DNA from 3 places in the Mesorhizobium sp. M0830 genome. Region 1 is predicted to be linked to each of the others. Evidence: predicted binding sites of a transcription regulator. Region 1 holds the regulator's gene; each other region holds the start of a gene.

Evidence for each region. The regulator LexA, encoded in region 1, represses DNA repair genes until DNA is damaged. The targets are predictions, from matches to a motif close to TGTTCNNNNTGTGTTCNG.
Region 2: the regulator LexA is predicted to act here: its motif matches at 3,740-3,757, upstream of NKI20_RS10065 (DNA recombination protein RmuC).
Region 3: the regulator LexA is predicted to act here: its motif matches at 3,374-3,391, upstream of NKI20_RS18785 (ImuA family protein).

The regions. Positions count from the first base shown of each region.
Region 1 covers NZ_JAMYOR010000058.1:16,371-26,845, reverse strand. The annotation lists gene gltX (glutamate--tRNA ligase) at 1-573, opposite strand, end outside; gene NKI20_RS26680 (ComEC/Rec2 family competence protein) at 674-3,139, shown strand; gene lexA (transcriptional repressor LexA) at 3,133-3,885, opposite strand; gene kynU (kynureninase) at 4,328-5,575, opposite strand; gene kynA (tryptophan 2,3-dioxygenase) at 5,656-6,492, opposite strand; gene NKI20_RS26660 (AMP-binding protein) at 6,489-8,114, opposite strand; gene NKI20_RS26655 (hormone-sensitive lipase) at 8,433-9,263, shown strand; gene NKI20_RS26650 (molybdopterin molybdotransferase MoeA) at 9,310-10,475, opposite strand, start outside.
Region 2 covers NZ_JAMYOR010000012.1:64,941-75,415, forward strand. The annotation lists gene dapE (succinyl-diaminopimelate desuccinylase) at 1-103, shown strand, start outside; gene NKI20_RS10040 (transporter) at 107-739, shown strand; gene truA (tRNA pseudouridine(38-40) synthase TruA) at 796-1,560, opposite strand; gene NKI20_RS10050 (GNAT family N-acetyltransferase) at 1,691-2,200, opposite strand; gene fmt (methionyl-tRNA formyltransferase) at 2,197-3,150, opposite strand; gene def (peptide deformylase) at 3,156-3,686, opposite strand; gene NKI20_RS10065 (DNA recombination protein RmuC) at 3,790-5,061, shown strand; gene NKI20_RS10070 (GFA family protein) at 5,068-5,472, opposite strand; gene NKI20_RS10075 (cation diffusion facilitator family transporter) at 5,535-6,500, opposite strand; gene NKI20_RS10080 (transglutaminase-like domain-containing protein) at 6,644-7,453, opposite strand; gene NKI20_RS10085 (hypothetical protein) at 7,665-7,790, shown strand; gene sugE (quaternary ammonium compound efflux SMR transporter SugE) at 8,002-8,316, shown strand; gene NKI20_RS10095 (DUF6481 family protein) at 8,398-8,826, opposite strand; gene NKI20_RS10100 (LLM class flavin-dependent oxidoreductase) at 9,141-10,205, shown strand; partial or broken gene NKI20_RS10105 (transcriptional regulator) at 10,271-10,360, opposite strand; gene NKI20_RS10110 (AI-2E family transporter) at 10,463-10,475, shown strand, end outside.
Region 3 covers NZ_JAMYOR010000030.1:63,816-74,290, reverse strand. The annotation lists gene NKI20_RS18795 (error-prone DNA polymerase) at 1-872, opposite strand, end outside; gene NKI20_RS18790 (DUF6504 family protein) at 869-2,347, opposite strand; gene NKI20_RS18785 (ImuA family protein) at 2,289-3,350, opposite strand; gene NKI20_RS18780 (metallopeptidase family protein) at 3,521-3,943, shown strand; gene NKI20_RS18775 (TetR/AcrR family transcriptional regulator) at 4,014-4,661, opposite strand; gene NKI20_RS18770 (hypothetical protein) at 4,831-5,517, shown strand; gene NKI20_RS18765 (DUF1737 domain-containing protein) at 5,504-5,710, opposite strand; gene NKI20_RS18760 (HpcH/HpaI aldolase/citrate lyase family protein) at 5,753-6,628, opposite strand; gene NKI20_RS18755 (LacI family DNA-binding transcriptional regulator) at 6,945-7,985, shown strand; gene NKI20_RS18750 (GlcG/HbpS family heme-binding protein) at 7,994-8,443, shown strand; gene NKI20_RS18745 (L-idonate 5-dehydrogenase) at 8,476-9,507, opposite strand; gene NKI20_RS18740 (2-hydroxyacid dehydrogenase) at 9,522-10,442, opposite strand.

The DNA.
Region 1 (10,475 bases):
GTCGACGACGACTGCATGCATGTAGGTCGGATTGCCGTCCGAACGCAGGATGATGAAATCGTCGAGATCCTTGTTGGGGAAGCGTACCTCGCCCTGGACACGGTCATGGACAATCGTCTCGCCCTCGGTCGGCGCCTTGATGCGGATGGCACCCTTGTCGCCTGCAGGCGCCTCTGAGGGGGCACGGTCGCGCCAGCGGCCATCATAGCGGGGCGGCAGGCCTTTGGCTCTGGCGGCCTCGCGCATCGCCTCCAGTTCGGCCGGCGTGGCATAGCAATAATAAGCCTTGCCCAGGCGCACGAGTTCCTCGGCCACCTCGCGGTGGCGCGGCGCGCGCTCGAACTGCGACACCGGCTCGCCGTCCCAGGTCAGGCCGAGCCAGGAAAGTCCGTCGAGAATGGCAGCCGTCGCCGCGTCGTTGGAGCGTTCGCGATCGGTATCTTCGATGCGCAGCAGCATCGTGCCGCCGGTGTGCCTTGCATACAGCCAGTTGAACAGCGCCGTGCGCGCGCCGCCTATATGCAGGTAGCCGGTGGGCGAGGGAGCAAAACGGGTGACGACCTTGTCGGACATGTAACTCTCGGAAACCATCTGAAGCGGGTGCGGTGCGCGGACTTTCGCGCGCCCGGCGTTCATGTAGCATAGGGTGTCGAGGGCGCAAGGGGCAGACCCGATGGCTGGACGAGGCTGGGGCTCGGATCAGGACGAGGACGCTGTCATTGGCGTCAGCGAGCGGTCCCTGTTTGCAGCGCCACTGCCAGCTTCATTGCCGCCGCCATCGCCCCTTGTGCCGGCACCCGACAAGGCGCCTTTGCAAGCCGGTGTCTCCGCCCCTGTTCCAACTGCCGAAGCCAGCAGGATCGTGCGCTTGCGCCGGCAGATTGGCCTGATATCACCGCCGCGCCTGCGCAATAGCCTGGCCATGGCGGCGGGCCTGGAACTCGACCGAGGCGTGGCCTTCCTGCTGGTGCCGGTCTGCCTGGCAAGCGGGGCGATCGGCTATTTTTCGCTTGTGGCGGAGCCGGACTTCGCAAAGCCTGTCGCAGTTGTCATCTTGGCGGGGCTCTGTGCGCTGGTCTCGCGTTCCTGGCCGAAAACCCATCTGTCCTTCATGGCGGCGCTTTTGTGTACACTCGGCCTGCTCGCCGCGAAGGTCGAGACATGGCGAGCCGGAACGCAGATGCTGGGCTCGGAAATCTCGACGCAAGTGACCGGCCGGGTCGTCTCGCTCGAACGGATGGAGAGCGGTCGCATCCGGCTGACAATCGACGTGGCATCGACTGCAAGGCCGAAACTGCGCTATGCGCCGGAGCGGGTGCGGCTTTCGGCACGCAATATCCCGGCGGACATGACCGCCGGTTCCCTGATCACTGGGTATGCCAAGCTGTTGCCACCGACCGGGCCGGTGCGGCCGGACAGCTACGACTTCTCCTTCGACAGCTATTTCGCCGGCATCGGCGGCAGCGGTTTCTTTCTCGGCAATCCAAAACTTGTCGTCACCGACGACGATAACATGCCGTTGGCGGCCCGGCTTTCCTCGGGGATCGAAAAAGCCCGTGAGGCCATTGCCGATCACATCAGGGGCAGCGTCGGTGGCGCCGAAGGCGAGATCGCCGCGGCGCTGATCGTCGGCGTTCGCGCCGGCATTCCCGATGACGTGAACGAGGCGATGCGGCGTACCGGCATCTATCACATCATCTCCATTTCCGGACTGCACATGGCGCTGGTCGCTGGCACCATCATGGGTTTGCTGCGTGGCGCCTTCGCCCTGTTTCCGGATTTTTCCGCGCGTCGCCCGGTCAAGAAGTATGCTGCGGCTGCCGCACTGTTCTCGATCGCCGCCTATCTTATCATCTCAGGCGTCGTCGTTGCCGCCGAGCGCAGTTTCATCATGCTGGCGGTGATGCTGATTGCCGTTCTTTTTGATCGGGCAGCACTGACGATGCGCAATCTGGCGATCTCGGCGATCGCGGTCATCATGGTGTCGCCGCATGAAGTGGTCGGCCCGAGTTTTCAAATGTCGTTTGCCGCGACGGCCGCGCTGGTCGGTGCCTATGCCGGCTGGGCGGATCATCGTGCGGGGAAGGCGAGGCCACCGCCGCCAAAGCGATCCTTGCCCGGCTTCCTGACGCGAAAACTCCTGCTGGCGGCAGCCGGCCTTGCCATGACCTCCATCATCGCTGGCAGCGCCACGGCGCTGTTTGCCATCTGGCATTTTCAGCGTGTGTCGCCGCTCAGCCTGTTCGCCAACCTGGCCATCATGCCTATCGTAACAGTCGTAATGTTCCTGGCTGTCGCCAGCGCGCTGCTGATGCCATTCGGGTTGGACTGGCCGGCCCTCTATCTGATGGGCAAAGGCCTGACGGTGATGATCGCGATGTCCGGATGGATTTCCGAGCGTTCGCCAGTCGACGCAATCGGTTTGATTTCGCAGCAATCCGTCGTGCTGGTGACGATTGCCTTGGTCATCGCGACGATGGCGACCACATGGTTGCGGCTCGCAGCGCTTCCCTTCGCGCTTGCCGGCCTGTTGACCGTCTCGGATACGCGCGCACCTGACGTGCTGGTCTCGGAGGATGCGAGGCTGGTGGCGCTGCCGATTGGCGGCGGCGAACTCGCGGTCAGCCGGGCCAGGCCGAACGAATTCACCGTCGACAACTGGAAGCGTGCGCTGACATCCGAAAGCATTATCGCGCCGGAGGTGTTCGACGAAGGCGACGGGCAATTCGACGTCGAGGATGCGGCTGAAATGCCGGCGGGAGCGCCATTCTATTGCACATCAGGCGTTTGTCTCGCCAGGCATCCGTCCGGTGCTATCATTGCCTATGTCGAGGACCGAAAGGACACCTGGAAAGCCTGCGGCTTCGCCGACCTGATCGTCATCAACGACGCGACGGCCTATGACGCTTGTCACAACCCGCTGGTTCTCGTCATCACCAAACGGCAACTGGCTAGCAATGGCAGTGCTGCCGTCTTCTTCGATCGCCAGTCGGCGACCACGCCGGCAACGGTCAGCTTTGCGGTGGGTAGGCCCTACCGGCCTTGGCACGTGCAACGTAAGTTTTCGCGTGAGGCGAGGGGCCTGCCGCCCTTCAAGAGACCGGACAAGCCCGTCGTTAAACCGCAGGTGCCTCAGTAACGGCGGATCAGGCCGACAAGCTTGCCCTGCACCTTGACCCGGTCTGGTCCGAAAATCCGTGTCTCATAGGCCGGATTGGCGGCTTCGAGAGCAATCGAGGCACCCTTGCGGCGGAACCGCTTCAGCGTCGCTTCCTCTTCATCCACCAGCGCCACGATGATCTCGCCAGGGCTCGCCGTATCGGCGTTGCGGATGATGACGGTGTCGCCGTCGAAGATGCCGGCCTCGATCATCGAGTCGCCCTTGACCTCCAGCGCATAGTGCTCGCCTCCCATGATCATGTCCGGCGGCACCGAGATCGAATGGGTCTGGTGCTGGATGGCATCGATCGGCACACCGGCGGCGATGCGCCCCATCACAGGGATCGACACGGCGGAGACCACGTCGTCGTCATTGCCGGCTGAAGGCATCCGTGAAGACGCCGGCTTGATCTGCCGGCCAAGGCCGCCCTGGCCGAGACTGGCCTGACCAAGACTGCCCTGGATGACGCTAGGCGAGAACTTTTTCGCCGCGTTGAGGCCGGGCGCGATCGAATCCGGCAGCCGCAGCACTTCCAACGCGCGCGCCCGGTTGGGCAGCCGGCGAATGAAGCCGCGCTCTTCCAGTGCCGTGATCAAACGATGAATCCCGGATTTGGAGGCAAGGTCGAGCGCCTCCTTCATCTCGTCGAAGGATGGCGGAATGCCGCTTTCCTTCAGGCGTTCATGAATGAACATCAGCAGTTCGTGTTGCTTGCGTGTCAGCATGGCGGCCCCCAGGGTACCTAAAACCAGAATCAGAAAACAAACCCAGAACAAACACTATATGTTCCAGTTGTGTTCTGCAACCGTTTAAAGTTTAATGAATCTGTTAAGGCCGCTGAAATTATTTGGCGCGCGCCAGCGCGCTTGGGTGATCACGGCATGCCGTCACAAGGCGCTTTCCGGCATTGAAATTGTTATGGTTAATGGGCTGCCGCCCATCGTTGGCCCAAGCTTTGGCATGAGCTGCCCATGGATCCGCGACGGGGCATTTCCAGCCTTCCATGCGTTCGTCTGCCGTGAACGAAACGAAGCCAAAATGCCAACCTTGGTTAATTTGTTGATGCCAGTGTTGGCCAGCAGCGGCAACCGGATTTGTGCACTGGAAATTCGTCCCTCCATCATCCGACCAAGAGGCAACGATGCGACAACAGTTGGGACGACTGCGTCAGGTCACGGCCTCCTTGACGGCGAAACGCTGGTCCTTCCATGCATCCGTTCGCAGAATGTCTTCCAGCACCTCGACCGCCAGCCACACGTCCTTGTAGCCGACATAGAGCGGCGTAAATCCGAAACGGATGGTTGACGGCGCGCGGAAGTCACCGATCACTCCGCGCTCGATCAGCGCCCGCATGATTTGATAGCCATGATCGTGAACGAACGACACCTGGCTGCCGCGCCTGGTCGCGTCGCGGGTGCTCTCCAGCGTGAGGCCATAGGCGCCGCACTTCGCTTCGACGAGCTGGATGAACAGTTCGGTCAGCGCGACGCTTTTCTTTCGCAATGCCGCCACGTCGACGTCGTTCCAGATTGCGAGCGCACCTTTGAGCGCCCGCATCGACAGGACCGGCTGCGTGCCGCACAGAAAGCGGCGGATACCGGTGCCGGCAACATAGCCTCGTTCGAAGGCAAAGGGCCGTGCATGCCCCCACCAGCCGCTGAGCGGCTGGCTGATCGCGCCGTGGTGGCGTTGCGCGGCATAGATGAAGGCTGGCGCGCCTGGACCGCCGTTGAGGTACTTGTAGGTGCAGCCGACAGCGAAATCGGCTTTTGCATGATCGAGCTCGACTGGCAGAGCGCCAGCGGTGTGGCATAGATCCCAGACGATCAGCACTCCGGCCGCATGAGCTATGCGCGTCAGCGCCGCCATGTCGCGCAGTTCACCCGATTTGTAATTGACGTGGTTGATCAGCACCACCGCGACGCTTTCGTCGATCAGCTCTTCGATGGTTGGCGCGTCGACGCCCGCGAGGCGCAGAAGGACCCCATCGCGGGTCGAGGCAACGCCTTCGGCGATGTAGAGGTCGGTGGGAAAACTGTCAGCCTCGGCGACGATGGCCGATCGGCCGGGCCGCATCTCCATCGCGGCATGTAGCACCTTGTAGATGTTGATCGACGTCGTGTCGCAGACAACAGTCTGTCCGGCTGCGGCCCCGATCAAGCGTCCGAGCTGGTCGCCAAGTTCGATCGGCATCTCGAACCATCCGGCTGTATTCCAGGCCCGAATGAGATCCTTGGCCCATTCCTCGGTGGCCGCCTGCTGCAGCTCGCCGAAAACGGCATGCGACGCTGCCCCAAGCGAATTGCCGTCGAGATAGATCACCCCCTCCGGCAGAATGAAACGATCGCGCATGGCGCGGAGCGGATCCGTGGCATCCATCGCTTCGATTGCAGCGAGATCAGGAATTCCACTCATGGTCAGTCAGTCCTCGGTTGTTCGCGAAGGTTTTCCGCTGCAAGCGCGCCCTCGATGTGCCTGTTCTCATTTCGATTGTGTCAAAGCCGGGTACGGACTGCCCACAGCTCCGGAAACAGCACGACCTCGAGCATCTTCTTGAGATACGAAGCACCCGACGTGCCGCCGGTGCCGCGTTTCAGGCCGATGATGCGCTCGACCGTGGTGACGTGGTTGAAGCGCCAGCGGCGGAAATAGTCCTCGAAGTCGACCAGCTTCTCGGCCAGTTCGTAGAACATCCAGTAGCGCTGCGGGTCGCGGTAGATGGTCTGCCAGGCGACCAGAACCTCTTCATTCTCGGTTCGCGTCTCACGCCAATCCGTGCGCCTGGCATCGGTGCCGATGTCGAATCCGTTGCGCGCCAGAAGCAGCAGCGCTTCGTCGTAGAGCGACGGCTCCGCCAGGATCGCCTCCAGCTTGCCGCTGAGGTCCGGCCGGTGCTTGTGAGGGCCCAGCATGGCGAGGTTGCGGTTGCCGGCCATGAACTCTATGGCGCGATACTGCCAGGACTGGAAACCCGAGGACTGGCCGAGTGCATCGCGGAACTCGGTATATTCGCTGGGCGTCATCGTGCGCAGCACATCCCAGGCGTTGTTGAGCTGTTCGAAAATGCGGGCGACGCGCGACAGCATCTTGAAGCTTGGCTCGAGGCGATCGGCGCGGATCGAGCGGATCGCAGCGCCAATCTCGTGCAGGGCGAGCTTCATCCACAGTTCGGAGGTCTGGTGCTGGATGATGAACAGCATCTCGTCATGCGCCGAAGACAGCGGCGTCTGGGCCTCCAGCACTTTCTCCAGGTGCAGATAGTCGCTGTAGGACATGCTCTCCTTGAACGACATCTGTGCGCCTTCGGACGCCGGATCGTAGGGTTCGCTCAATTGATCTTCTCCGTGCGCAGCCGAAAACGCTGGATCTTGCCGGTCTGGGTCTTGGGCAGCGCGGCGATAAATTTCACCGATCGCGGATATTTATAGGGCGCGATCGTTGCCTTGACGTGGTCCTGCAGGCGCTTGGTCGTCAATGCGTCCGGCGCTACGCCCTGCACCAGCACGACGTGCGCTTCGACGATCTGGCCGCGTTCGGCATCTTCCGTGCCGATCACCGCGCATTCGGCAACATCCGGGTGCGACAGGAGTGCCGCCTCGACCTCGGGTCCGGCAATGTTGTAGCCGGCGCTGACGATCATGTCGTCGGAGCGCGCGGCGAAATGGAAGAAGCCGTCTTCGTCCTGCGTGAAGGTGTCGCCGGTGAGGTTCCAGCCGTCGCGGACGTAGTCCTTCTGCCTGTTATCGGCCATGTAGCGGCAGCCGGTCGGTCCGCGCACCGCCAGCCTGCCGGTCGCGCCGCGCGGCAGCTCGCGCATCTCCTCGTCGACGATGCGCGCCTCGTAGCCGCCCACCGGCTTGCCGGTCGACGCCGGCTTCATGTCGTCAAAGCGGTTGGAGATGAAGATGTGCAGCATCTCGGTGGCGCCGATGCCGTCGAGGATAGGCTTGCCGGTCTTTTGCGTCCACTCTTCGAAAACCGGAGCGGGCAAGGTTTCGCCAGCCGAAACGGCGACACGCAGCGATGACAGATCGGCCCCTTCATCCATGGCCTTCAGCATGGCGCGGTAGGCGGTCGGCGCGGTGAAGGAGACGGTCGCCTTATAGGTCTCGATGATGTGTATCATGTTGGGCGGCGTCGCCTGTTCCAACAGTGTCGCTGCCGCACCGAAGCGGAGCGGGAAGATGGCGAGCCCGCCAAGGCCGAAGGTGAAGGCCAGCGGCGGCGAGCCGACAAAGATATCGTCCGGTGTCACCCGAAGGATTTCGCGTGCGTACGCATCGGCGATGATCAGGAGGTCGCGGTGGAAATGCATCGTCGCCTTCGGCACGCCAGTCGTGCCCGAGGTGAAGCCGAGCAGCGCGACATCGTCGCGGCCGGTGTCGACGGCGGTGAACGTCACCGGCTTATCGAGAGCGGCACGGTCGAGTTCAGCATCATGGTTGGCGGTGCCGTCGAAGCCGATGACCTGTTTGAGGAACGCGCTGTCCTTGGCGCAGGCTGTCATCTCGTCCATCAGCCTGGTGTCACACAACGCGATGGTGATTTCCGCCTTGTCGACGATCTTGGCAAGCTCACCGGCGCGCAGCATCGGCATGGTGTTGACGACCACGGCGCCGACCTTGGTGGCGGCCAGCCAGCAGGCGACCATGGCGGGGTTGTTGGCGGAGCGGACCAGCACCCGGTTGCCCGGCTTGACGCCGTAGTTCTCGACCAGCGCGTGGGCTAGCCTGTTCGTCCAGTCGGACAGTTCCTTGTAGGTGCGGCGGCGGCCATTGCCGATCAGCGCGGTGTGGTCACCGAGGCCCCTCTCGACCAGCCTGTCCGTCAGTTCGACGCCGGCATTGAGACGTTCGGGATAATCAAAGCCGTCGAGCAGGAAATCCGGCCACTGCTCCGGAGGCGGCAGGTGATCGCGCGTGAACGTGTCGATATGCGCTGAAGGCCCAAGCATGTCGCCGCTATCCCGTCTGCTGCCTGGCCAGTGCGCGATGTGCCTGACCTGTGTGGTGGATTTGAAGTTCCTGTCTTTCGCGGGAGGTTTTCGTACCGCCAATCGTGCCAGCTCGACTATGCCACCGGGAAAGCACGAGCATCTACGGGGTCAGGGCAGCACAGCAGACCTCCCATTTCGTCGGCTGATCGTCTTGTCAGGATCGCACCAGTCGAAATTTGTTTCAAGCCTAAAATGTTTTGGCCTTGAAGCATTGACGCATGGCGTGACGGTGGCCATTGCTAGCTCATAAGCGATGACGTTTTGGGGGAGGCGCAGATGTTCGAACGTCACATTGTCGATTGGGATGATGCCTATGCCAACGGCGCGAACATCGCCGGCAGTGACCGCTGGCCGGCTGCGTGGGCGGAGCCGGCGCAAGCATTTCGTGATGCGCTCTCAATGGAGGGCCGGGCACGGCTCGACATCGCCTATGGTGGCGGACCGCGCAATCGGCTCGATCTTTTCCTTCCCAATGCCGCGCCCAAGGGGTTGGTGGTGATCCTCCACGGCGGTTACTGGCTGGAGACCGACAAGAGCATGTGGTCGCACCTCGCCAATGGCGCGGTCAGCAGCGGCTTTGCCGTGGCGATGCCGTCCTACACGCTGTGCCCGGACATACGCATTGCCGGTATAGTCGGGGAAATCGGCGCGGCTATCGGCAAGGCAGCGGCAATGATCGACGGGCCGCTGATGCTGACGGGACATTCGGCCGGCGGCCATCTCGCCACCCGGATGGTGTCGACGACCGCGCCCCTGGCGACCGATGTGGCGCGGCGCATACGCCACGTCATTTCGATTTCCGGCCTCCACGACCTGCGCCCGCTTATGCGCACCGGGATGAACAAGGCACTGGCAATCGACGAAGAAGAGGCGCTGGCTGAAAGCCCGGCGCTGCTGCGACCCATGGATGGCGCCCGCATCACCTGCTGGGCTGGTGGTGGTGAGCGCGCCGAATTCCTGCGCCAGAACGCGCTGCTTGCCAACATCTGGACCGGCCTCGGCGCCACCACCAGCACCGTGGTCGAGCCCGACCGTCATCATTACAACATTGTCGACGGCCTCGCAGATCCGGCGCATCCGCTGACACAGGCCTTGATCTCGGAATAGCCGAGCACAATTTTCACAACTCTATTAAAGGTTTGCCCGAGCTTCTTCAGCGCAGCATCAGCACGCTACAGGCCTCGCCTGCGGCCGCAGCGGGAGCAAACGGCACGCGCACGATCAGCCCGTTGGCGTTGGCCAGCATTCTCAGCATCGAGGAATCCTGGATGCCGAACGGCGTCGCCACCAGCGCGCCATTGTCTTCCCTGACCACCGCCCGCACATAGTCCTGGCGCAGATCATTGGCCGGCATTGCGGCGCCCAATCGCGCCGGACGAATGTCCTGGCGATAGTCGCGGCCACCGAGCCGCGCCAGCAGCGGTTTCAGGAACAGCTGCGAGCAGACCAGGCTTGCCACCGGGTTGCCGGGTAGGCCGATGCACCTGATGTCGCCGAGGCGGCCGAACATCAGCGGCTTGCCGGGACGCATGGCGATTTTCCAGAAGCCGAGCGTCATGCCTTCGCCGGTCAGCACGTTATGGATCAGGTCGTGATCGCCGACCGAGGCACCACCAAGCGTGACGATGACATCCGCGCCGGCACTGACCGCCTCTTTCACCAAGGCTGCAATCGCGTCCTTGCGGTCGGCGGCAATGCCGAGATCGAGCGCGTGGGCGCCGACGGATTGCGCTGTCGCGGCAACGCCATAGGCATTGGATGAGATGATCTGGTCCGGCCCAAGTTCGCTGCCGGGCGGCAACAATTCGTCGCCGGTGGCGATGATGGCGACCAGCGGCCGTTTTACCACGCTGACCCGGGAATGGTTTGCCGAAGCCGCCAGCGACAGCGCCGCCGGATCCAGCACGCGGCCTTTTTCCAGCAGCACGTCGCCTTTTGAAAAGTCGAGGCCGATGCGGCGGATGTTTCGCCCTTGGGCGGTTGGTTCGATCACTTCGACGTCGCTGCCGCCGAGATCCCTGACATTTTCCTGGATGACAATGGTGTCGGCGCCTTCGGGCAGCGGCGCACCCGTGAAGATGCGCACGGCCTGAGCGTGGCTGACGGTGCCGTCAAAGCCGCGTCCGGCCGGCGCCATGCCGATCACCGAAAGTCGCGACGGCACCGACGCCACATCGATAGCGCGGACTGCGTAGCCATCCATGGCGGAAGCGTTGAAGGGCGGCTGGGTACGCAGCGCAACAAGCGGTTCCGCCAGCACGCGATCCGCCGCCTCGAACAGGGGAACGTTTTCGCCGGCCAAAGGTGCTGCACCCTCGA
Region 2 (10,475 bases), on a different contig from region 1:
CAAGACCATGCATATGGTCGACGAGCGTGTCGCCATTGCCGATCTCGAAACGCTGACGCAAATCTATCAACGCTTCATCGAAGACTGGTTCGGGCAGGGCTAGGGCATGCTTTCGGCTGATGAAACCCAAGCTTCGCTGACGGGCGCCTGGCGGCTCATGCTCGGCAAGGCTGACGGCTTGCGCCTGCTCGACCTGTCGGCCGACGGCTTCTGGAATTCCTTTTTCGCCATTGTCGTTGCAGCACCGGCCCTGATAGTCGGCTGGGTCGGCATCGCCAACGAGATCGGCGATCCAGACGCTTTCGCGGGGCGCTTCAGCATGCTGGTGCGTCTGGCGACCGTCGACATCGGCTCCTGGGTGCTGCCGCTGGTCGTTCTGGCCCTGGTCGCGCCGCGCGCCGGCATTGGCGGCCGCTTCGTCCACTATGTCGTCGCCAGCAACTGGGCCTCGGCCATTACTGCCTGGCTGATGCTGCCCTCGGCGCTGATCCGGCTTTTTCTATCGTCAGCGAGCCAGGTTTCAAGCCTTGTGTCGCTGTTGTTGTTTGCCCTGTCGATGGTGCTGACCTGGCGAATGACCAACGCCACAATTGGCAAGGGGCCCGCCATTGGCACCGCCGTTTTCGTCGGTATGTTCCTCGCGTCGCTGTTGGTGCTGTTCGGCCTGCAGACGCTACTCGGCATCGCCGTGCCGGATGATGTCGGGTCCCAGAGCCTTTCCGGGTTCGTCCCCGGGTAGAGCCTTCCGGACTCTACCCCAGACAGAGCCCTTCGGGCCTCTATCCCGGAGAGCCCCTATCCTGCATAGTCGATCTCAGGATAATCGACACCCACCAGAAACAGCCCGTCGGGCGGCGCCACCTGGCCGCAGGCGGCGCGGTCGTGCGCCTCGAGCGCTGTTTTCAGGTCGGCCGCGGTCCAGCTGCCTTCGCCGACTCGCTTGAGGGAACCGACCATCGAACGCACCTGATTGTGCAGGAAGGAGCGCGCCGAAGCCCTTACCTCGATCACGTCATCTTGCCTGCTCACGTCGAGCCGCTCCAGCGTCCTGATCGGGCTGTTGGCCTGGCACTGGGTCGAGCGGAAGGTGGTGAAGTCATGCCGTCCGACCAGGACCATTGCCGCTTCGTGCATGGCGCCCGCGTCAAGCCGTTTCGGCACCCACCACACTTTGCCCTTGTCGAGTGCGGCCGGCGCGCGGCGGTTGAGGATACGGTAGAGGTAGTGGCGGCCGGTGGCCGAGAATCGCGCGTCGAAGCTGTCGGAGACGACCGTTGCCTTGAGCACGGCGACGCGCGCGCCGGCCGCCTGCAGATGGGCGTTGACGGCATCGCGCACCTTGTCGTTGGGCCACGCCTTGACGAGGTCGACATGCGCAACCTGGGCGGTGGCATGCACGCCGGCATCGGTGCGGCCGGCGGCGCGCAGCCGGACCGCTTCGCCGCAGAATTTTTCGATCGCCTGCTCGATCGCCTGCTGCACCGAAGGCTGGTCCGCCTGGTGCTGCCAGCCGGCAAACAGGCTGCCGTCATATTCGATGTCGAGGCGAAAACGCGGCATGCTAGGGCGAGACGCCGAAAAGTGTGAAGCGGTTTTCGGACGACATCATGCTCGATCTCTTGGATTAGAGACGGATTCAGATTTCAGGTGGATTCGACCTGAAATCATCCGGCTCTAGGGCTGTTGCCGCCTACGCGGCGAGTGCCGAGCCGAAGGCCGACGCGTAGACCAGTTTGCCGGCTTCCGGAGCATCGCCCCAGGCCAATGCCTGCAGAGCCTCGCTTTGATACTCGCTCTCGAACTTTTCGGCGCGGGCGTGACTGTAGCCGAAACGGCTGTAATAGGCCGGATCGCCCAACACCACGGCCAGTGTCTCGCCGGTGTCCTTGAGGCGGATATGCGCCTCGCGGATCAGCGCGCCGCCGATACCGCTGCCATGGAACGAAGGCTCCACCGCCAACGGCGCCAGCGCCACGGCCGCGAAGTTCTTGCCGCCGCTTTCGACGAACAGCCGGGAAAACAGGATGTGGCCGACCACCTGGCCGTCTTCTTCCGCCACCAGTTCGGCGACGACGTCGCCGCCGGTCACCAGCGCGTCGACCAGCCCGGCCTCCGCCTGCTGGCCAAAAGCGTGCTCTTCGACGAGGCGAATGGCCTCGCGATCCCGCGGCGTCGCCGCGCGTATCGACATCATGCTCATGAGAATTTCATTCCTTTTTCGATCTTGGCCCCGCGCAGGAACTCCTGCGCGGCAGCAGGCCTTCCGCCCGCCCGTTGAACTTCGACCAGCCTGATCGCGCCTGCCCCGCAGGCGACAGTCAGCCGGTCATCGAGAATTCCTCCCGACTCGCCCAAATCTTCCGAAAGCGACAGGCCTTGCGATAGCGTCGAGCGAAGCAGTTTCAGCCGTTCCGGGCGGCCGCCAATTTCTATCTCCGACCAGGCGCCGGGAAAGGGCGACAAGCCACGAATATGATTGTGGACCTCGCTCGCCGGGCGAGTCCAGTCCACGCGCGTCTCGGATTTATCGACTTTCTTGGCGTAGGTCACCCCTTCCACCGCCTGGTCGGCAAATGTCAGCGTGTTCCTTTCCAGTCGGGCCAGCGCTTCCACCATCAGGGTTGCGCCGACGCTCATCAATCGATCGTGCAGATCGCCGGCTGTCATATCGGGCTCGATGGCGCATTTTTCAACCAATCCGACCGGACCGGTGTCCAGACCCTCTTCCATGCGCATCACCATCATGCCGGTTTCGCTGTCGCCGGACATGATGGCGCGCTGGATTGGTGCAGCCCCCCGCCAGCGCGGCAAAAGCGAGGCATGGCCGTTGATGCAGCCAAGCCGGGGCGCCTCCAGAACCGCCTTCGGCAGCAGCAGGCCGTAGGCGACCACCACGGCTACATCGGCCCGCAAGGCCCGGAAAGCGGCCTGCTCGGCCTCACCTTTGAGCGAAGTCGGTGTACGCGCCTCGATGCCCAGCCGCTCCGCTTCGCGCTGCACCGGCGACGGCGTCAGTTCCAGCCCGCGCCGTCCGGCGGCGCGCGGCGGCTGGGTGTAGACGGCTGCGACTTCATGTCCGGCCTCGGCGATGGCGCGCAACGTCGGCACCGAAAACTCCGGCGTGCCCATGAAGATGACGCGAAGGGGCATTTCCCCTATCCCACCAGCTTGCCCGGCGCCTTGTCTCTGGCGAGCTTCTTGAATTTCTTCACAACCATGTCGCGCTTCAGCTTCGAGATATGGTCGATAAACAAGACACCATTGAGGTGGTCGATCTCATGCTGCAGGCAGGTCGCCATCAGGCCCTCGGCCTCCATCTCCTGCAATTTGCCGTCACGGTCGAGATACTTGACCCGCACGGCGGCCGGGCGCTCGACCTCGGCATAATAGTCCGGGATCGACAGGCAGCCTTCCTCGTAGACGGACCGCGCATCGGCGCTCTCCAGGATTTCCGGGTTGATGAAGACGTGCGGCGCCGGCTCCTCGTCTTCCTTGGCGAGATCGATCACCAGCATGCGCAGCGGCTCGCCGATCTGGATTGCGGCCAGCCCGATGCCGGGCGCGTCATACATGGTCGCCAGCATGTCGTCGGCTAAATTGCGCAAAGGCGCGTCGACACGCTCCACCGGCTTGGAAACCTGGCGCAGGATGGGATCGGGAAGGATGATGAGCGGCTTGATCGGCATGGCGCTCCACCTAAGACCTCCAGCGAAAAGCGTCAACCGTTGCGCGCGAAGCTCGTTCACGTTTTGATCTGTGCGATCAGGGCGAATCGTTTATGCTGTCCACATGAATGATCTGAGCACCATCCTTTCGGAACCTGTCGCCCGGCTTGGCGCCACCACGATCACACTCGGCCATGCGCTGGCCTTCGGCGCCTTGCTGGTTCTCGGCCTGTTCGTGGCGCTCGTTGTCGCGCTGTGGCGGTCGGCCAAGGCGCGCGCAGTCGCTGCCGCCGAAGCCGCCGATCATGCCCGCGACGCCGAGGCGCGAATGGCCGGCATTCTGCAAAGCCAGGCCGAGATGCAGGGCCGCATGGGCGCCATCGCCGAAGTGTTCGGGGCGCGGCAAGCGGAATTGACGCAGTCGATCGGCCAGCGTCTCGATGCCATGACCGGCAGGCTCGGCCAGACCATGACCGAGCAGACGAAATCGACGCATGAAAGCCTGGCCAAATTGCAGGAGCGGCTGGCGATCATCGATGTCGCGCAAGGTAACATCCAGTCGCTCGCCGGCCAGGTCGTGCAGTTGCAGGCGATACTCTCCAACAAGCAGACGCGCGGCGCCTTCGGTCAGTCGCGCATGGAGGCGATCGTCGCCGACGGCCTGCCGCACGGCGCCTACGAATTCCAGGCGACGCTGTCGAACGGCAGCCGGCCCGACTGCCTGGTGAAGATGCCGAACGGCGCGCCGTCGCTTGCCATCGACGCCAAGTTTCCGCTGGAAGCCTGGAACGCCATCCGCGCCGCCGATGGCGCCGACCTGCAGAAGGTCGCCTCGCAGGCATTCCGCCGCGACATCGAGATCCATGTCCGCGATATCTCGGAAAAATACCTGATCCAGGGCGAGACCCAGGACACCGCCTTCATGTTCGTGCCTTCGGAATCGGTGTTCGCCGAGATCCATGAGAATTTCGAGGCGATCGTCCACAAGGCGCATCGCGCCCGTGTCGTCATCGTCTCGCCGTCGCTGCTGATGCTGTCGATCCAGGTTATTCAGGCGATCCTCAAGGACGCCCGCATGCGCGAACAGGCGCACCTGATCCAGGGCGAGGTCATCCGGCTGATGGAGGATGTTGCGCGTGTCGATGAGCGGGTGCGCAAGCTGCAGGTCCATTTCGGCCAGTCCGCCAAGGACATCGACGACATCCTGGTTTCTACTTCGAAGGTCACCAAGCGCGGCCAGAAGATCGAGGCGCTGGAGTTCGGCGCGCAGGCCGACGGCGAAGCCGCGGCGGACGCCGCGTCGCGGCCTCCCGCTGCAAAGGCTGACACGGGCGCTCGCGTTGCCGATTCGAAGACCGGGCAGCTCAGGCTGAGGGTCGTCGAAGGCGACGATTGAACAGCGCTACTGCTCCTCGACGGTGGTCATGTCCTGAAATTCCGGCAGCCAGTGCAATGCCGAGCGGTGCCAGTATTGCATCCGGGGAACCAGTTCATCGCGCTGCCTCGCCGTGCCGACCCGGATGCCATAGACTTTCGGCCCGTCGCCAACCGATGTGGCGTATAGATGCGAGCCGCACTCGCCGCAAAAGGCCTGCGCGCGCTTGGCGCCGCTCGATCCTGTCTTGATGTAGATTTTCGGCGTACCCTTGGTGATGCGGTAGTTGCTTTCGAGCGCCGGAACCGTCACGCGAAAAGCCGTGCCGGTCAGTTGCTGGCAGTCCGTGCAGTGGCAGATGTTCGTCTTTTCAGGATCGACCTCCGCCTCGTAGGTGATGGCGCCACAATGGCAGCCGCCGTCGATTTTCATCTTCGTTCCTCCAAAGTGTTGTTAATCTTAGCGAGGCAAGACCGTGAGGCAATGGCGCAACGCTAATCCGGCGCCGGATTGGATGCGGTCTCGATCAGCTTGCGCCGCTTTTCCCAGGTGCCGGTGGTCTGCGGCTTGACGAACAGCCGTGTGATCTCCGGCATCTCCTTCTGTAGCCGCGCCTCCAGGCGCTCCACACAGGCTTCGATCTCCGGCGCCGTCAGGTGATCCTCGAACTCGATGCTCAGCCCGGCAACGATCTCTGCCGGCCCCATATGGACGGTCAGAACGCCGTTCGCCCGCTGCACCGCCGGATCTTGTTGGGCGATCGCCAGCACCTGTCTCTGCACCTCGGGCGAGGCCGGCTCGCCGATCAGTAGGCCCTTGCTTTCGCGGGCCAGGAAAATTGCCGTCGCGCCAAGGATCAGCCCAATGCCGATCGAGGCGGCGCCGTCGAGTTCCGGCATCCCCAGCAGTTCCGCCGCCAGGATGCCAGCGAAGGCGACGATCAGGCCGAGAAGGGCCGCACTGTCCTCGAACAGCACGGTGTAGACGCTCGGATCCTTGCTCGACTGCACGGCCCGCAGCCAGCCTTCCTTGCCCTTCTGATTGCGGAACTCCTTCAGCGCCACCAGCCAGGAGCTGCCTTCGAACAGGAAGGAAAGGCCCAGGACGAGATAGTTCACCTTGACGTTGGCGACCGGTTCCGGCGCCATGATGTGGATCACGCCCTCGTAGAACGATACCCCGGCGCCCACGGCAAAGACGAGAAGTGCGACGATGAAACTCCAGAAATACAGTTCGCGGCCGTGACCGAGCGGATGCGTGTGGTCAGCCGGACGGGCGGCGCGATGCATGCCGTAGAGCAGCAGGCTGCCATTGCCGGTATCGACCAGCGAGTGCACGCCTTCCGACAGCATCGCCGAACTGCCGGTGAAGAAGGCGGCGGCGAACTTGGTCAGCGCGATGGCGAGATTGCCGGCCAGCGCCGTGTAGATCACCCGTTTTGAGCCGCCATGCGCAGCCATGGTGTGTGGTCCCGTTAGATGCGCACCCAGCCTAAGGCCAGAGGCAGAAGCTCCACAGACATCACAATGCACGAACCGCAGGCTCGTTCAAAGCTGGCGTGCGTCAAAGACAGTGCTGGACAGATTGGCCGGCAGGAAGCGGGCTAGTCGACGATCTCGCTGGTCCACACCTTGAACCCGGCGAGCGTGCCCGGCCCGAAAATATGGGTCAGCGGCACATCGGCGGCGTCACGGCCGGAGGCGATCAGGATGCGGCCGATGCGCGGTGCGTTGTTGCGCGGATCGAAGGCATGCCAACGGCCGCCGAGATAGACTTCCATCCAGGCGCAGAAATCCATGCTCGCCCATGGCTTTGGCATGCCGATGTCGCTGATGTAGCCGGTGCAGTAGCGCGTCGGGATGTTGAGTGCCCGGCAGAATGTGACGGCGAGATGCGCATAGTCTCGGCAGACACCGCTCTGTTCGCGGTAGGCCTCCGCAGCGCTACGTGTCGGCCGAGCATTGCCGTAGTTGAAGACGAGATGATTGTGGACGAAGTCGCAGACCGCCTGGACGCGTGGAATGCCGAGCGGCGTTTGCCCAAACAGCCGCCACGCTTCATCAGCCAGAAGGTCGCTCTCGCAAAATCGGCTGGGCAGCAGGAACAGCAGCGTGTCCGCCGGCAGGTCGCGCACCTCGTGCTGCCAGGCCATCAGGTCGCCCATCTCGAAGGTGCCGGGATCGCGGATCACCGCGTCGGTGCCGAAGGTGAAACGCCCGGGCGGCGCGACGAACCGGTTGCACCAGTTGCCGAAACTGTCGCGGTAGCTCTGGATGGGCACCGGCGGGTTGGAGATCAGGAAATCCGGCCGCTCGAGATCGGAGGCACGGGAATAGTGGACATTCAGCATCGCGATGAGCGGCGTTTCCTGCGGAAAGTCGAAGCTCATTTCGCAGCCGATGTGGATTCGCATTGTCGTCCTGACCGGCCTGCCTGACGATCACCCGGCGACGGCACGGTTGATGCTGCAGTGCGAAAATGACCATGGCACGGACCGCCAGAGTTTACGAGCAAATTAGAAACCGGTTGAAAGCGATCCGCTGACGGCGGCAGCAGTCGCTAACCCCTTGCAGTCGGGCGGTTCTCTTGTTTCACTTCGCTTCCCGCAATCGGAGGAACGAATCATGGCTAAAGGTGCGATGAAGGCAGGCAAGGAAGCCCGCAAGCCGAAGAAGGACGCCAAGAAACCCGCTCCCGCTCCGGCCCTGAAGGCGCCGCCTGTCAAGGCGATGAAGCTTAAGGACAAGTAGGTCCGGGCCATCCGCATTGGAATAGGATTACGACCGGCAACGTTGTTGCCGGTCGTTGCTGATCGAGCGCCCGAAATACCGATGTTGGCATGGCGGGGACGACCTCGCGCTACCCCAAATCCGGACGGGACGACCCGCCATTGCTTGATTGATTGATCGTCGGGCACCCGAAGATCGCTTTTCGGTCCGATGCTCTGATGGAGCGTTGTCGATGTCTTGGATTCTTCTCTTTTTTGCCGGCCTGTTCGAGATCGGCTGGGCAATCGGCCTCAAATACACCGATGGCTTTTCGAAGCTGGTGCCGACCGTGCTGACCGTTGCCTCCATGATCGTCAGCCTCGCCTTGCTCGGCCTGGCGCTGAAGACGCTGCCGGTGGGTACCGCCTATGCGGTGTGGACCGGCATCGGCACCGTCGGTACGGCACTGCTCGGCGTCTGGCTGCTCGGCGAGCCGGCCACGGCGATCAGGCTGGCCTGCATCGCGCTCATCGTCTGCGGCATCATGGGACTGAAGTTCGCCGCCTGACCGGAACGGCGGACAAACGCGTTCAGGGTCGCTGCAAGGCGACCCTGATTCTTGAAGCTGATTGCTTCGGCAGTTTTGAGGCTAGCGGGCGGAGAAGCCCGGAGGCGTCCTGCCGGTACGCTGCTTGCGCGCCGCATAACGCGCGTCGCGCTTGGCCTTGCGTTCGGCTTCGTCGGCCAGAAAACGGGCGATGCGCTCGTTCTCTTCGGATTCCCGAATCTTGGCCTCGGCCTGTGCGGCTTCCTCGGCGGCGATACGTGCTGCCTCGGCCGCCGCCTCGCGCTCGGCCTTCTCGACCGCTTCGCGTGCCAGCTTTTCCTGCTTCAGCCGGGCCTTTTCAGCCTCGCGGATTTCGCGGGCCGCTAGGATTGCCTTGCGTTCGGCCTGCCGCGCCAGCACTGCGGGATCATCCGCAGCCGGCTTTGCCTTGAAGCGCTCGAGGAGCGCCTTCTTTGCCTCGTTTGCGGCGTTGCGCCGCTCGAAAACGTCTTTTTCCCTGTAGATAGCCAAGTCCACTTCCCTGGAGTCAATTCGCGACGCTTACATACGCGCGAAAACCGAGAGTTCAAGCGCCAAAACGGCATGGCAGCCATGAAATTATTGGCTGTTGCAGCCGGGAGACGTCTTTTCGGCCGAAACCGGCATGCACTGTTCACCGTCCGCCCCTCTGGCGGCGCGACGGGTCGGTCGCTACGTCTAGAGCGATTCACCCGAAACGGTGAACCGCGCTTTCTCTCTGGTTTTGACGCAATTCCGGGCGGAAATCCGCCTCACACTTTTCCTGGGATTACTACGCGACCAACCCAACAGCAGGATGACACTTAATGGAACTCGGTCTCTACACCTTCGCCGACGTCAGCCCGCAGCCGGGTCCGGGCGCCATCGGCCCGCATGAGCGGCTGCGCAACCTGATCGAGGAGGTCGAACTGGCCGATCAGGTCGGTCTCGACGTCTTTGGCCTCGGCGAGCACCACCGGCCCGATTATGCGGCCTCAGCGCCGGTCGTAGCCCTGGCCGCAGCCGCCGAGCGCTCGAAGCGTATCAAGCTGACCAGCGCGGTCACCGTCCTGTCTTCCGATGATCCGGTGCGCGTCTTCCAGCAGTTCGCCACGCTCGATCTTCTGTCGGGCGGCCGCGCCGAGATCATGGCCGGACGCGGCTCGTTCATCGAATCCTTCCCGCTGTTCGGCTACAATCTCGAGGACTATGACGAGCTGTTTGCCGAAAAGCTCGACCTGCTGCTCGCCATCCGCGATAGCGTGAAGGTCACCTGGTCCGGCAATCTGCGCGCTCCGATCAACGATCGCGGCGTTTATCCCCGGCCCTTCCAGGACAGGCTGCCGGTCTGGATCGCCATTGGTGGCACGCCACAGTCTGCCGCCCGCGCTGGCGCACTCGGCCTGCCGCTGGCGCTCGCCATCATTGGCGGCGAGCCGGCACGGTTCGCGCCGCTGTTCGATCTCTACCACGAGGCCGCCAGGCGCGCCGGCAGCGAACCGGCTGATCTCGCCACCAGCATCAACGTGCATGGCTTTATCGGCGAAACGACCGAGCAGGCGGCCGACGATTTCTATGGACCCCAGGCGGAAGTGATGAACCGCATCGGCCGCGAGCGCGGCTGGGGTCCGACATCGCGGGCGCATTTCGACCAGTCGCGCGGTCCCAACGGCGCACTGTTCGTCGGCAGCCCCGAGCAGGTGGCCGAGAAGATCGTCGCCCAGCACAAGATCTTCGGCAACGACCGTTTCCTGCTGCAGATGGCGATCGGCACCATGCCGCATGCCAAGATCATGAAGGCGATCGAACTCTACGGCACCAGGGTGGCGCCGATCGTGCGCAAGGAAACGGCGAAATCCGCGCCGGCGCTGGCGGTGCCCGTCGAAAAGTAGGTCGGACCCGATCTCCCCTGACGAAACCAAGTGGAATGGCGGGCATGAAGCCGATCGCCACGGGGTACGTTCCAATATCGATCCATGACCATGGCCGGAAACGGCTCGTGCTGTCGCGACATGCGCTTAAAGGCAATGGTCATACCAGCCATCTCGGTGGAGCCCGGTTCACCTAACCCTGGAACCTGACCCCGTCACTCTGCGTTTCATGCAGGCAATCGCCGATCGCCGAGGGGCGCCCGGCTCAAGGGGCGAGCATGAAGACCGAAC
Region 3 (10,475 bases), on a different contig from region 1:
CCCTCCCGCGCCAGCCGTTCCAGCTCGGCCTGCGGCCCGAGACCCGATTCCGTCGGTTCGTCGGGGTAGTTGTACTGGAGATCGCTGAGCGAAAAAGTCAGCTCCTGCGCAAAGCGCAAGGTTTCGGCCAGTGCCTGCGGATGCCTGCGGAACAGGCGCGCCATCTCCATTGGCGGCTTCAGGTGGCGTTCGGCATTGGCGGCCAGTTGCAGCCCGACCTCGGAGACGGGTGTGTTGAGGCGGATCGCGGTCAGCACGTCCTGCAGCGGGCGCCGTTCGGCCGTGTGGTAGAGGACGTCGTTGGTCGCCATCAGTGGGATGCCGGCGCTCTCGGCAAACCCCGCTGCCTGCTCGATCCGGAAACGGTCATTGCCGGCATAGTCGGGTGAAACGCCAAGCCGCAGGTTCCGGCCGAAACGATGCTTGAGATCACGAAGCAAGGCGAGACTATCTTGCGCCCCCGCCGTCAGATCGGGCAGGACCGCCAGCGACAGGAGGTCACCCCATTCGAGCAGGTCGCTGCGCTGGAGAAGGGTGGCGCCCTTTTCGTTTTCATCGCGCAGGTTGGCTTGGGTGAGCATGCGGCAGAGATGACCCCAGCCCTTGCGGTCCCTGGGATAGGCGAGAATATCCGGCGTGCCGTCGCCAAAAACCAGCCGGCAGCCGGGGTGGTAGGAAAGCTTTTCCACTTTGGCCTGCTGCCAGGCGCGCACCACGCCAGCCACCGTGTTGCGGTCGGCAAGCCCGATCGCGGAAAAGCCCAAAAGCTTGGCGGCGACCACCAGTTCCTCCGGCTTGGAAGCGCCGCGCAGGAAGGAGAAATTCGACTGGATGCCGAACTCGGCATAGGGAATGACGGTCAGCGCGTTCATGCGAAGACACCATGCAGGAACCAGCGCGGCGGGACCTGCGAGGCGCCGCCGTAAAGGCCTTGACGGTAGAGCCAGTAGCGGCGGCCGTCGGCATCCTCGATGCGGAAATAGTCGCGTGTCGATGCCGCTTCGTCGCCTGGCGTCTCGCGCCACCATTCCGCCGCGATGCGCTCCGGCCCCTCGGCTCGCGTCACTCGGTAGAGCGCGCGCCGCCAGCGGAAGTTCAGTGGCGGTCCCTCCGGCATTTCGGTGGCCGGCACATCGATGGGTTCGGGCGAGCGGAACAGCCGGATCGGCCGTTCCGGCGGGAAGATGGTTTTCGGCGCCTGCAGCCTGTCCGGCCTCTTCGGCGGCGTGGTCCGGCGCGGCGCTTCGGTGAAGGGGATCGTGGCGACGGCGCGCTCCGGCAGATGGCTTTCGACGGCAACCGGCTGCAGGACCGCGCCATCGCCGAGCCGGGCGCGGATGCGGTCGGCAAACAGCGCGATATCGGCGCCGTCGTCGATCACCTCGCCGGCAAGGTCGGCCTGCTGCATGTCGAAAGCGGCTGATGTCAGCACCGAAAGCCGCACCAGATCGAAGCCATAGCCGGCATCGATATCCTGTTCGAGCGCCGCCAGCCGCTCGTGGAACAATTTCTGGATCAGCCGGGGCTCGCGCATCGGCCGCGAGGTGCCGATGGCGATGCGGCTGACGGCGCCGTCGACGCGAAAGAGCAGCAGCGCCAGCGCCCTGGCGCCCTCGCCGCGGCGCTCGAGGTCGGTCTTCAAGGTCGTCGCCAGCATGCCCACCAGACGTTCGATGTCCTCGGTCAGGGTGACGGGCTCGGCGAGATGGCGTTCGACCGAAAGCGGCGCGACGGGAAGGCGCGGCGACACCGCCTCGTCGAGACGGCCAAGCGCCTGGTCGAGGCGCAGGAGCAGCAAGGCGCCGAAGCGGCGGGCGAGCGGCGCGCGCGGTGCCGCCATGACGGCGCCCGCCGTGCGCAGGCCGACGCTTTCCAGGCTGGCGCGAGTCGCCGGCTCGATGCGCAGCGCGGCCAGCGGCAGGGGTGCGAGCAGCGCTTCCTCCTCGCCGCCATCGACGATGCGGTCACCAGCAAACCGTGCTGCCGCCCAGGCCGCCCCCGGTGTCGCGGCAAGCCCGGCGCGGACGTCAAACCCCTGATGGAAGAAGCGCGACAGGATGTCGTCCAGCATGGCGCGTTCGCCGCCGAACAGATGGGTGCAGCCGGTGACGTCGAGAAACAGGCCGTCCGCCCCGTCCAGCGCCACCAGCGGGGTGTAGCGGTCGCACCAGTCGGCAAGGCCTTCGAGCAGGCGGCGGTCGGCCTCCGGATCGGCCTCGACGATGTCGATCGACGGATGCATGGCGCGCGCATCGGCAATGCCCATGTCGCGCTTCAGGTGCAGCGCCTCAGCCCGCTCGTCGAGGGCCGAGATGCGTTGCGCGTTGCGGTCGCGATGGCTGATCACGAGCGGTGGGCGAGACGGCGGCAGGTGATCCGACGGCCGGGAACGCCAGGACCGCCCCAGACGCTGCCGCAGGATCCGTTCCACTGCCAGATAGGGAAACCAGAGGGACAGGATTCTTTGTCCGGCCTCTCTCTTCGCCCCTTCTATCGTCGCCCGCTCTTTCGTCGAATGCGCGTTCATCGGGGTTCCACTCCAGTGTGAATTGTCCAGGCAGGGCCGTGCGGCTCTTGCCGATGGTGAGGGTGAAGGCCGGGTGGCCGATCGAGCCGGCGAGCGGCCCGGCGATGGTGTCGCGCGGTACCGCCGGCGCCGACGCTACGATGAGACGGACGGGGGCCGCCGTCGGTTCGGGCTCTGCCGCCTGCCGCAGCAGGAACACCGGCCGGCCGGCACCTTGCGCCCGCGCATGCAGCCGGCGCGTCGCGGTCAGGTCCAGCCGCTGCGGATTGCCGCGAATTTCCAGGATGACGGCGGCGAGCGCCGTCATCCGGGCCGCCTCCTCGGCGACCCACAGCGCATCGACGAGTTTTGGCGCCTCGGAAAACAGCAATTGTTCCGGCTCGATGCCGAACGAGGCGTGAAGCCCCCTGGCATAGGGAAAGCCCGCCTCGCGGAAAATTTCCGATGTGCCGATCCACAGCACCGGCAGCCCTTGCGCCTGCTTGAGGATCAGGCTGGTGAGCGACAGGGCGAAGCCGGCGACGGCCCCGGCATCGCGGGTTTGCGTGCCATGGATTTCGCTCAGGGCTGCCTTCGGCAGGCCGCCGCTCAGGGCGGCATCGAGACGCTCGACGCCGGTGGGAAGGTACGCATCCGGCAAAGCCGCGGCAATGCCGCGCCGGACGATTGTGAGGTCGGCATTGGATGCGACATCCGTGTTGACGTCAGCATCAAGGGTCGCTGCGGCCGGCGCCTGCAGGCGCTCGGGCAGCGTTCCCTCGATTTTCGCGATCTGGCGGCGCAGGGCAAAAACAGTTTCCCGCGCCACGGCGGTCATCGCCATGACGGTCAGCTTCCACTCACAATTGTTCCTGTTATGTTCCCTATAGATTCCAGAGGGTGCTGGAAGAGTCAAGCGGAGTCATGGGGAATTTATTCCTCTCCACCCGATGATGCAGGCGCATTTGCCGATTCCGGTGCGAAAGCCTATATGCCCGGATCAAAGGACAAAGCATGGCCCGCATCTACAAGACCCGCACCTGGCACGACGAACTCTCGCCCTCCATGGACGAAATGGAGTTCCTCGCGCTGGAGGCCTATGCCCATCTGCCGGAGGATTTTCGCAAGCTGACCGGCGAGATCGTCATCCAGATCGCCGAATTCCCGACCGACGAGATCATGGACGATCTGTCGCTGGAGACGCCCTTCGACCTGCTCGGCCTGTTCGAAGGACGCGGCATCGCCGAGCGCTGGAATCCGCAGACCGGCGAAGGCCCGAACCGCATCACGCTCTACCGCCGCGCCATCCTCGACTACTGGTCCGAGAACGAGGAAACGCTGGGCGACATCGTCACCCACGTGCTGATCCACGAGATCGGCCACCATTTCGGGCTGTCGGACGATGATATGGAGAAGATCGAAGAGGCGGCCGAGTAACTGGTTCCTACGCCGCGTGAAATGTCTACTCCTCTCAAGTCGACCCAGAACTCAGCGGCGGCAAAGGCTTCTAAGATTTCGCTTCAGACAGGTCGGTCATCCGGCTGATGAAAAGATGCAGCGCCTTCCGCAGGGCGAGCGATGGCGGCTCGGACGGATGCCACTGCGAAAAATGACCATCAACCACCATTCGTGCCAAGCCATAGACAAATGCACGAGCGGCAAGAACCAGATGATCGAAGTCTGCGTTCGCAGCCAACTTACTCTGTTGTTGCGCTTGGGTCAGCAGGTCGATCATCTTCCGGCGAATGGCCTCATTCTGTCCGCGAAGACTGTCCGACCCGTCGAAATCAATCAGCGTTCGGGAACTGATGACCTGGAAATGCGTGGGATTGGCGATCGCCCATTCCAGATAGCCTTGTCCGATTGCTTCGAAGGCCACGATGGGATCTGCGCTGTCGACTTCTGAAAGTGCATCGGCCACGGCCTCTGTCAGCCGGCTCATGGCCTGTTCGGCTACCGCGGTCAGCAGCGCTGTTTTCGATTGAAAATGCCGGAAGGGCGCGCCGGGGGAAACGCCGGCCCGCTTTGCGGCTTCGCGCACGCTCACATGGTCAGGGCCGCCTTCCTCGACAAGTTGAATTGCAGCATCGATCAGCGCGTCCCGCAAATTGCCATGGTGGTAGCTGGTGCGGCGAGGCGTCTTGGCTTTTGCCATCCGTTTTCCTTCGTTCCGTAGAGCTGCTTCACGCGTCTGTAGCACGATCCGCGATTAATGTAATCAGCGTTTACAACGCAGGCAAGAGCATGTAAGCAGTGATTACAAATGGGATCGGAACAGGCCTGCGGTCTTCGCGGCTCCCGTTTTCCCATATGAGGAGACGAACATGCTCGCCAGAACCGCCGAACCGCGCCGTCTGCAATCGCTCATTTCGCTTCAGAGGCCAGCCGAAGAACCCCAGCACGAGGAGAATTCCGCGAGTGTCCAGTCGAGCGCGGCTGCGCACAGCGCCAAGCTTTATCGGCTTGCCTCCGTCGCCGGGGTGGGAAGCGCGCTTATTCTTCTGGTCAACGCGGCCAAACGCAGCGCGCTCATCGCGACCACCGATCTGACGCAACTTCTCGCGCCAGTCGCCGAGATATTGGCGCTTGGTCTTGTCGTAGGCCTGTTTCTTGCGTTTGGCCGGCGCGCGGGCCTGTTCGGTACCATCGCGTTCGTTATCAACTTCGTTGCATTGGCAAGTTTGGTAGGTGTGGAAGTGGTGATCAATCTCGTATTTTCGAAACTTCCTCTGGCGACCATCATCGAGCTGCGCGCCGGTCCTCTCGGACTGGCTCTGGTCGTCAGTTCAGTTCTTTTTCTGCTCGGGACGCTCGCGTTTGTAACCTCTCTTGTCGTTGCAAGAGGCGTGCCGCGCATTCCACTCGCCCTCTATATCATTGGCGCGGTGCCTATCGCGCTCCGGGCGTTCGTGCCGGAGTTGGCGCTTGACCTGGGCTTGATGACGCTTGCGGCAGCGATCGCCTGGCTGGCCGGGTGGCTGTGGATGCGAGCGCCGATTACCAGTCGCTGAGCTTGGTGTCCGGCCCGTATTCCTGCCCGTCGATATCCTTGACCACTGCCTGGCCGCAGCACATCGTCTTGGCTTTCTTGTCGTAGGCATAGGTCGGCGAGCCGAACAGGTGCCAGCCCTTGTTCAGGGCGGCCGTCACCTTGTGGCAGAAGCTGGCATCGTCCGGGCCAGTCAGAAAGCGGTAGAGCTTCATTTTTCAGTCCTGTCGTGAGTACCACGGCCCGCAAGCCCGATATCATGCGCCGGTGGCGGCCGCCTTTGCCAGCAGTTTTTCGGCCTGCGCCAGGTGCAGCCGCTCGACCATCTTGCCGTTCAGCGCAATCACGCTTTTGCCGGCATTCTCGGCAAGGGCGAAAGTATCTTTGATCAAGCGCGCCTCCGCCACCGCTTCCTTGGACGGCGCGAAGGCGCGGTTCGCGGCTTCGATCTGGGCCGGATGGATGATGCTCTTGCCGTCGAATCCCATGGCCGCCGACTCCGTGCATTCACGGGCAAAAGCGTCGAGATCGCGAAAATCGTTGGAAACGCCGTCGATCATGTCGATGCCGCCGGCCCGCGCGGCCAGCACCATCTGCATCAGCCATGGCACGAGATAGCGCCGGTCCGGCGTCGCCAGCACGCCGGTGTCCTTCACCAGATCGTTCGTTCCGGCAACGAAACAAGCCAGCCGAGCGGCGGGATCGCGGCCAAGTTCGGCAATGGTGCCGATGTTGAGCATGGCCTTGGGCGTTTCGATCATGGCCCATAGTTTCACGCTGTCGGGGGCGAAGTTGTCGTCGAGCACATCACCGGCCTCGAGCAGGTCGCGCGGCGTGTCGACCTTGGGCAGCAGAATGCCGTCGGGCTCGCAGCTTGCGGCGGCCAGCAGGTCGTCGGCGCCCCACCCGCTGGCCATCGCATTGATGCGCACGATCATCTCGCAATGCCTGTCGGCATGGCCGGCGAAAATCGCGGCCAGTTTCCCGCGAGCGGCGATCTTGTCGGCCGGAGCGACTGCGTCCTCCAGGTCGATGATGATGGCGTCGCAGGACAGCTGCGCGATCTTGGCCAGCGCCTTGTCGTTGGAGGCCGGGATATAGAGCACCGAGCGGCGCGGGCGGTATGGTTCCATAGGGTGCGAGCTCCAGCGGCATCGCCGGTAGGTCTGCTTTCAGGAAGCCGCGAAGCCGGTCTGGCCGAGATTGTGGCGCAAAGCCGTGCCTAAAGCGAGTGGAAAGGCAGTCTGGAATTGGGAGGGAAATCTCCAGAGACCGAAACCCAAGGCGGACACGACCTGGTTGTTGCCAGCTCGCGGTGGTATCGATAACATATCGAAGTCGATCCGATTCTGAGAGGTGGTGCATGAACGCGGCCGGACGCCAGACAAACCCCGTGACTGAGTGTCTGGCGCTTGTCAGGCCGGCGCGGCCGGCCGGTAGAGAGCGCTGATGGCCAAGGCAGCCTCATCGAAACCGAGCGAGAGCTACGCTCCGACGATGGTCGACGTGGCGCTGCGGGCGGGTGTGTCGACCATGACGGTTTCGCGGGCCCTGAAGGAAGGCGGTCGCGTTTCCAAGGCGACGCGGGAAAAGATCATGGTCGCGGTCAACGACCTCGGCTATGTGCTTGACCAGTCGGCCGGCAGCCTTTCCTCGCGCAAGACTGGATTTGTTGCCGCGATGGTTCCGTCACTCAACAACTCCAACTTCGCCGACACGGCGCGCGGCATTACGGATGAACTGGAGAGCACGGGGCTCCAGCTTCTGCTCGGCTACACCGACTATACGGTCGAGAAGGAGGAAAAGCTGATCGAAGCGATGCTCCGTCGGCGGCCGGAAGGCATCATCCTGACCGGCGGCGCTCACACGGATCGCGCCCGCCGCCTTTTGAAGAGCGCCGGCATTCCAGTAGTCGAAACCTGGGAGTTGCCGGTAAAGCCGATCGATCAAGTGGTTGGTTTCTCCAACGAGGAGGCGATGGGACTTCTCGTCAAGACGCTCGCCAGGAAGGGTTACCGAAAATTCGGTTACATCGGTGGCACGACCTCGCGCGACACGCGCGGCAGCCAGCGGCGCGAAGGCTTTGTCAGAGCCATTGAGGAGCTCGGCCTGCCAACCGGGCGCCTCGTTTCCTTTGGCGTGCCGCCAATATCCATCGAGCAGGGCGGCCAGGCCGTCGTGAGCATGCTGGAGCGTTGGCCGGACACGCAAGCCGTACTCTGCGTTTCGGACCTTTCGGCCTTCGGCGCACTGATGGAATGCAAGCGCCGGGGCATGCGGATCCCGCAGGACATCGCCATTGCCGGCTTCGGCGACTACGAGGTAGCCGCCTTTTGCCATCCCGGCATCACCACCGTGAATGTCGACTGCTACGGGATCGGGCAACAGGCCGCGCGCAGATTGATCCAGGTGATCCGAGGCGACGAGAAACGACACGGCCAAGAAATCGTGCTCACCGGCTATCGCGTCGTCGAGCGCGAAAGCACCTGAGTTCCTGCATGGATTCAAACGCAGCGAAGGGCAGCCCAATAGCGATGTTTCGCGAGACCATCACCCTCACGCATGACGGTGCTTTGAAAGCCGTTGCAGCCGGAGCAGCGCGCGCCGTCACGATGGGCGTGCCGCAATGTCTCGTGGTTGTCGATGCGAGCGGCGAAGTCCTCGCCAGCCTGCGCATGGATGGCGCGCGGTTCCTCAGCATGCGTACGGCGCAGGCGAAGGCGCGCACCGCAGCGTCAATAAACGCCGCTACTGGCGGCATGGCGTTCGAAGCGGCGCTCTCAGCCGGTATCGCTTCGCAGGGCGGCGTGACCAATTTGCCTGGGGGCTTGCCGATCCGCTTCGGCGGACGCCTTGCGGGCGGCATCGGCGTCGGTTCGGGAACCGGCGAGCAGGATTTCGATGTGGCACACGCTGCGCTGGCGGCGGTTGGCGCCGACGTGATTTAAGGCGATGTGCCCCCAGCGCAACCGAAGGATCTTCAGAACGCGATCTGAACCTTCATGGATTTGTTTCGGTCACCGGCGATGTCGAAAGCCGCGACCGCCTCGTCGAGAGGATAGATGCCCGTCAGTAGCGGTTTGACGTCCACCCGGCGGCGATTGATCAGGTCGACGGCGAGCGCAAACTCCTCGTGGAAACGGAAAGTGCCCCGCATCTCGATCTCTTTCGCGACGATGAGGTTCTGCGGGATCGACAGATCGCCGCCGAGCCCGAGCTGCACGAGCACGCCGCGCGGCTTCAGGACATCGAGCCCTGCACGCACCGCGCGTTCATTGCCGGAGGCCTCGAACATGATGTCGAAACTACCCTTGTCGACATTGTAGGCGGCGAGCTTTTCGCTGTTTGTCGCGACGTTGATGGTGCGATCGGCGCCGATCTCCAGGGCCTTCGCCAGCACGCCATCCATGACATCGGTGGCGACGATTTCGCGCGCACCGTGGGCTCGTGCGGCGAGGACGCAAAGCGCGCCGATCGGCCCGCAGCCGGTGACCAGAACCCGCTTGCCGAGCAGCGAGCCGGCGCGGTTCATGGCATGCAGCGTAACCGCGAAGGGCTCGGCAAACGCGGCTTCGTTGATGGAGATGTGGTCGGCTATTCTGTGGCACTGCCACGCCTCGGCGACCAGGCGCTGGCGGAAGGCGCCCTGGATGTGCGGCATCGGCATGGCGCTGCCATAGAAGCGCATGTCGAGGCATTGGTTCTGCATGCCTTGCAGGCAATAGCGACAGGCATTGCAGGGTCGGCTGGGCGAGATCGCGACGCGGTCACCGATGGCCAGCGCGGAAACGCCACCGCCGATGGCCTTCACTGTGCCGGCAACTTCATGGCCGAGGATCATCGGCTCGCGCAGGCGAGTAGCGCCGAAGCCACCATGGTTATAGTAGTGCAGGTCCGAGCCGCAGATGCCGCCAGCTTCGACGGCGATTTCGACCTGTCCGGCGCCAGGGGCACCCGGATCGGTCTCCTCGATCCGCAGGTCTTTTGCGGCGTGGATGACGATCGATTTCATGATGTGATCCTCTCTCAGACGACCGGTGTCAGCAAGGTCTGTCCGCCGAAATGGGCGGCGAGATTGTCGCGAACGAGCTGACCCATGGCCTTGCGGGTCTCCACCGTGCCGCTGGCGTGGTGCGGTTGCAGCACGACGTTGGTAAGGTTCAGGAAGCGCTCGTCGATGGTTGGTTCGTTCCAGAACACGTCGAGCCCGGCACCCTTTATGGCCCTGGATTCCAGGGCCGCGAGCAACGCGGTCTCGTCGATCGTGCTGCCGCGCGAAATGTTTATGACGATGCCGTCTGCTCCGAGCGCTGCCAGGATCGACGCATTAATCATGTGTTTCGTGCGTTCGCCGCCGGCTAGCGTTACGATCAGAAATTCGCTGTCGCGCGCCAGTTCGAGCAGATCGCCGACGAACGTATAAGGAAGATCGTCGCGCTTGCGGTTGTCGAAATAAGAAATCGTGCAGTCGAATGCAGCGGCGCGCTTCGCCACCGCCGCACCGACGCGGCCCATGCCGACAATGCCCAGCCTTTTTCCACAGACACGCGTGACCAGCCCCATATTGCCCTTGCGCCAGCTTCCATCGCGTACGTAGGCGTCGGCCTGCGGGATTTTTCGCGCCACGGCGAGCAGCAGCCCGATGCCGATATCGGCTACGTCCTCGGTTAGAACATCAGGTGTATTGGTGACACGAATGCCGTTCGCCCTGGCATAGGCAAGGTCGATGGCGTCGGTGCCCACGCCGTAGCAGGAAACGATTTCAAGCTGCGGCAGCTTCGCCATCAGCGCAGCACTTGCGCCAAGCTCGCCACGCGTAGCGATGGCGCGGATCGCGCCGGCGTGGCTTGAGAGCAGCGCGTCCTTGTCCTCGGACTGCCAAAGCTTGTGGACGCGATATTTCGCTTCAAGATCTCCCATGTCCCAATCCGGATAGGGACCTGTCATCAAAATGTCGGTCACGGCGTCATCTCCTGTGCG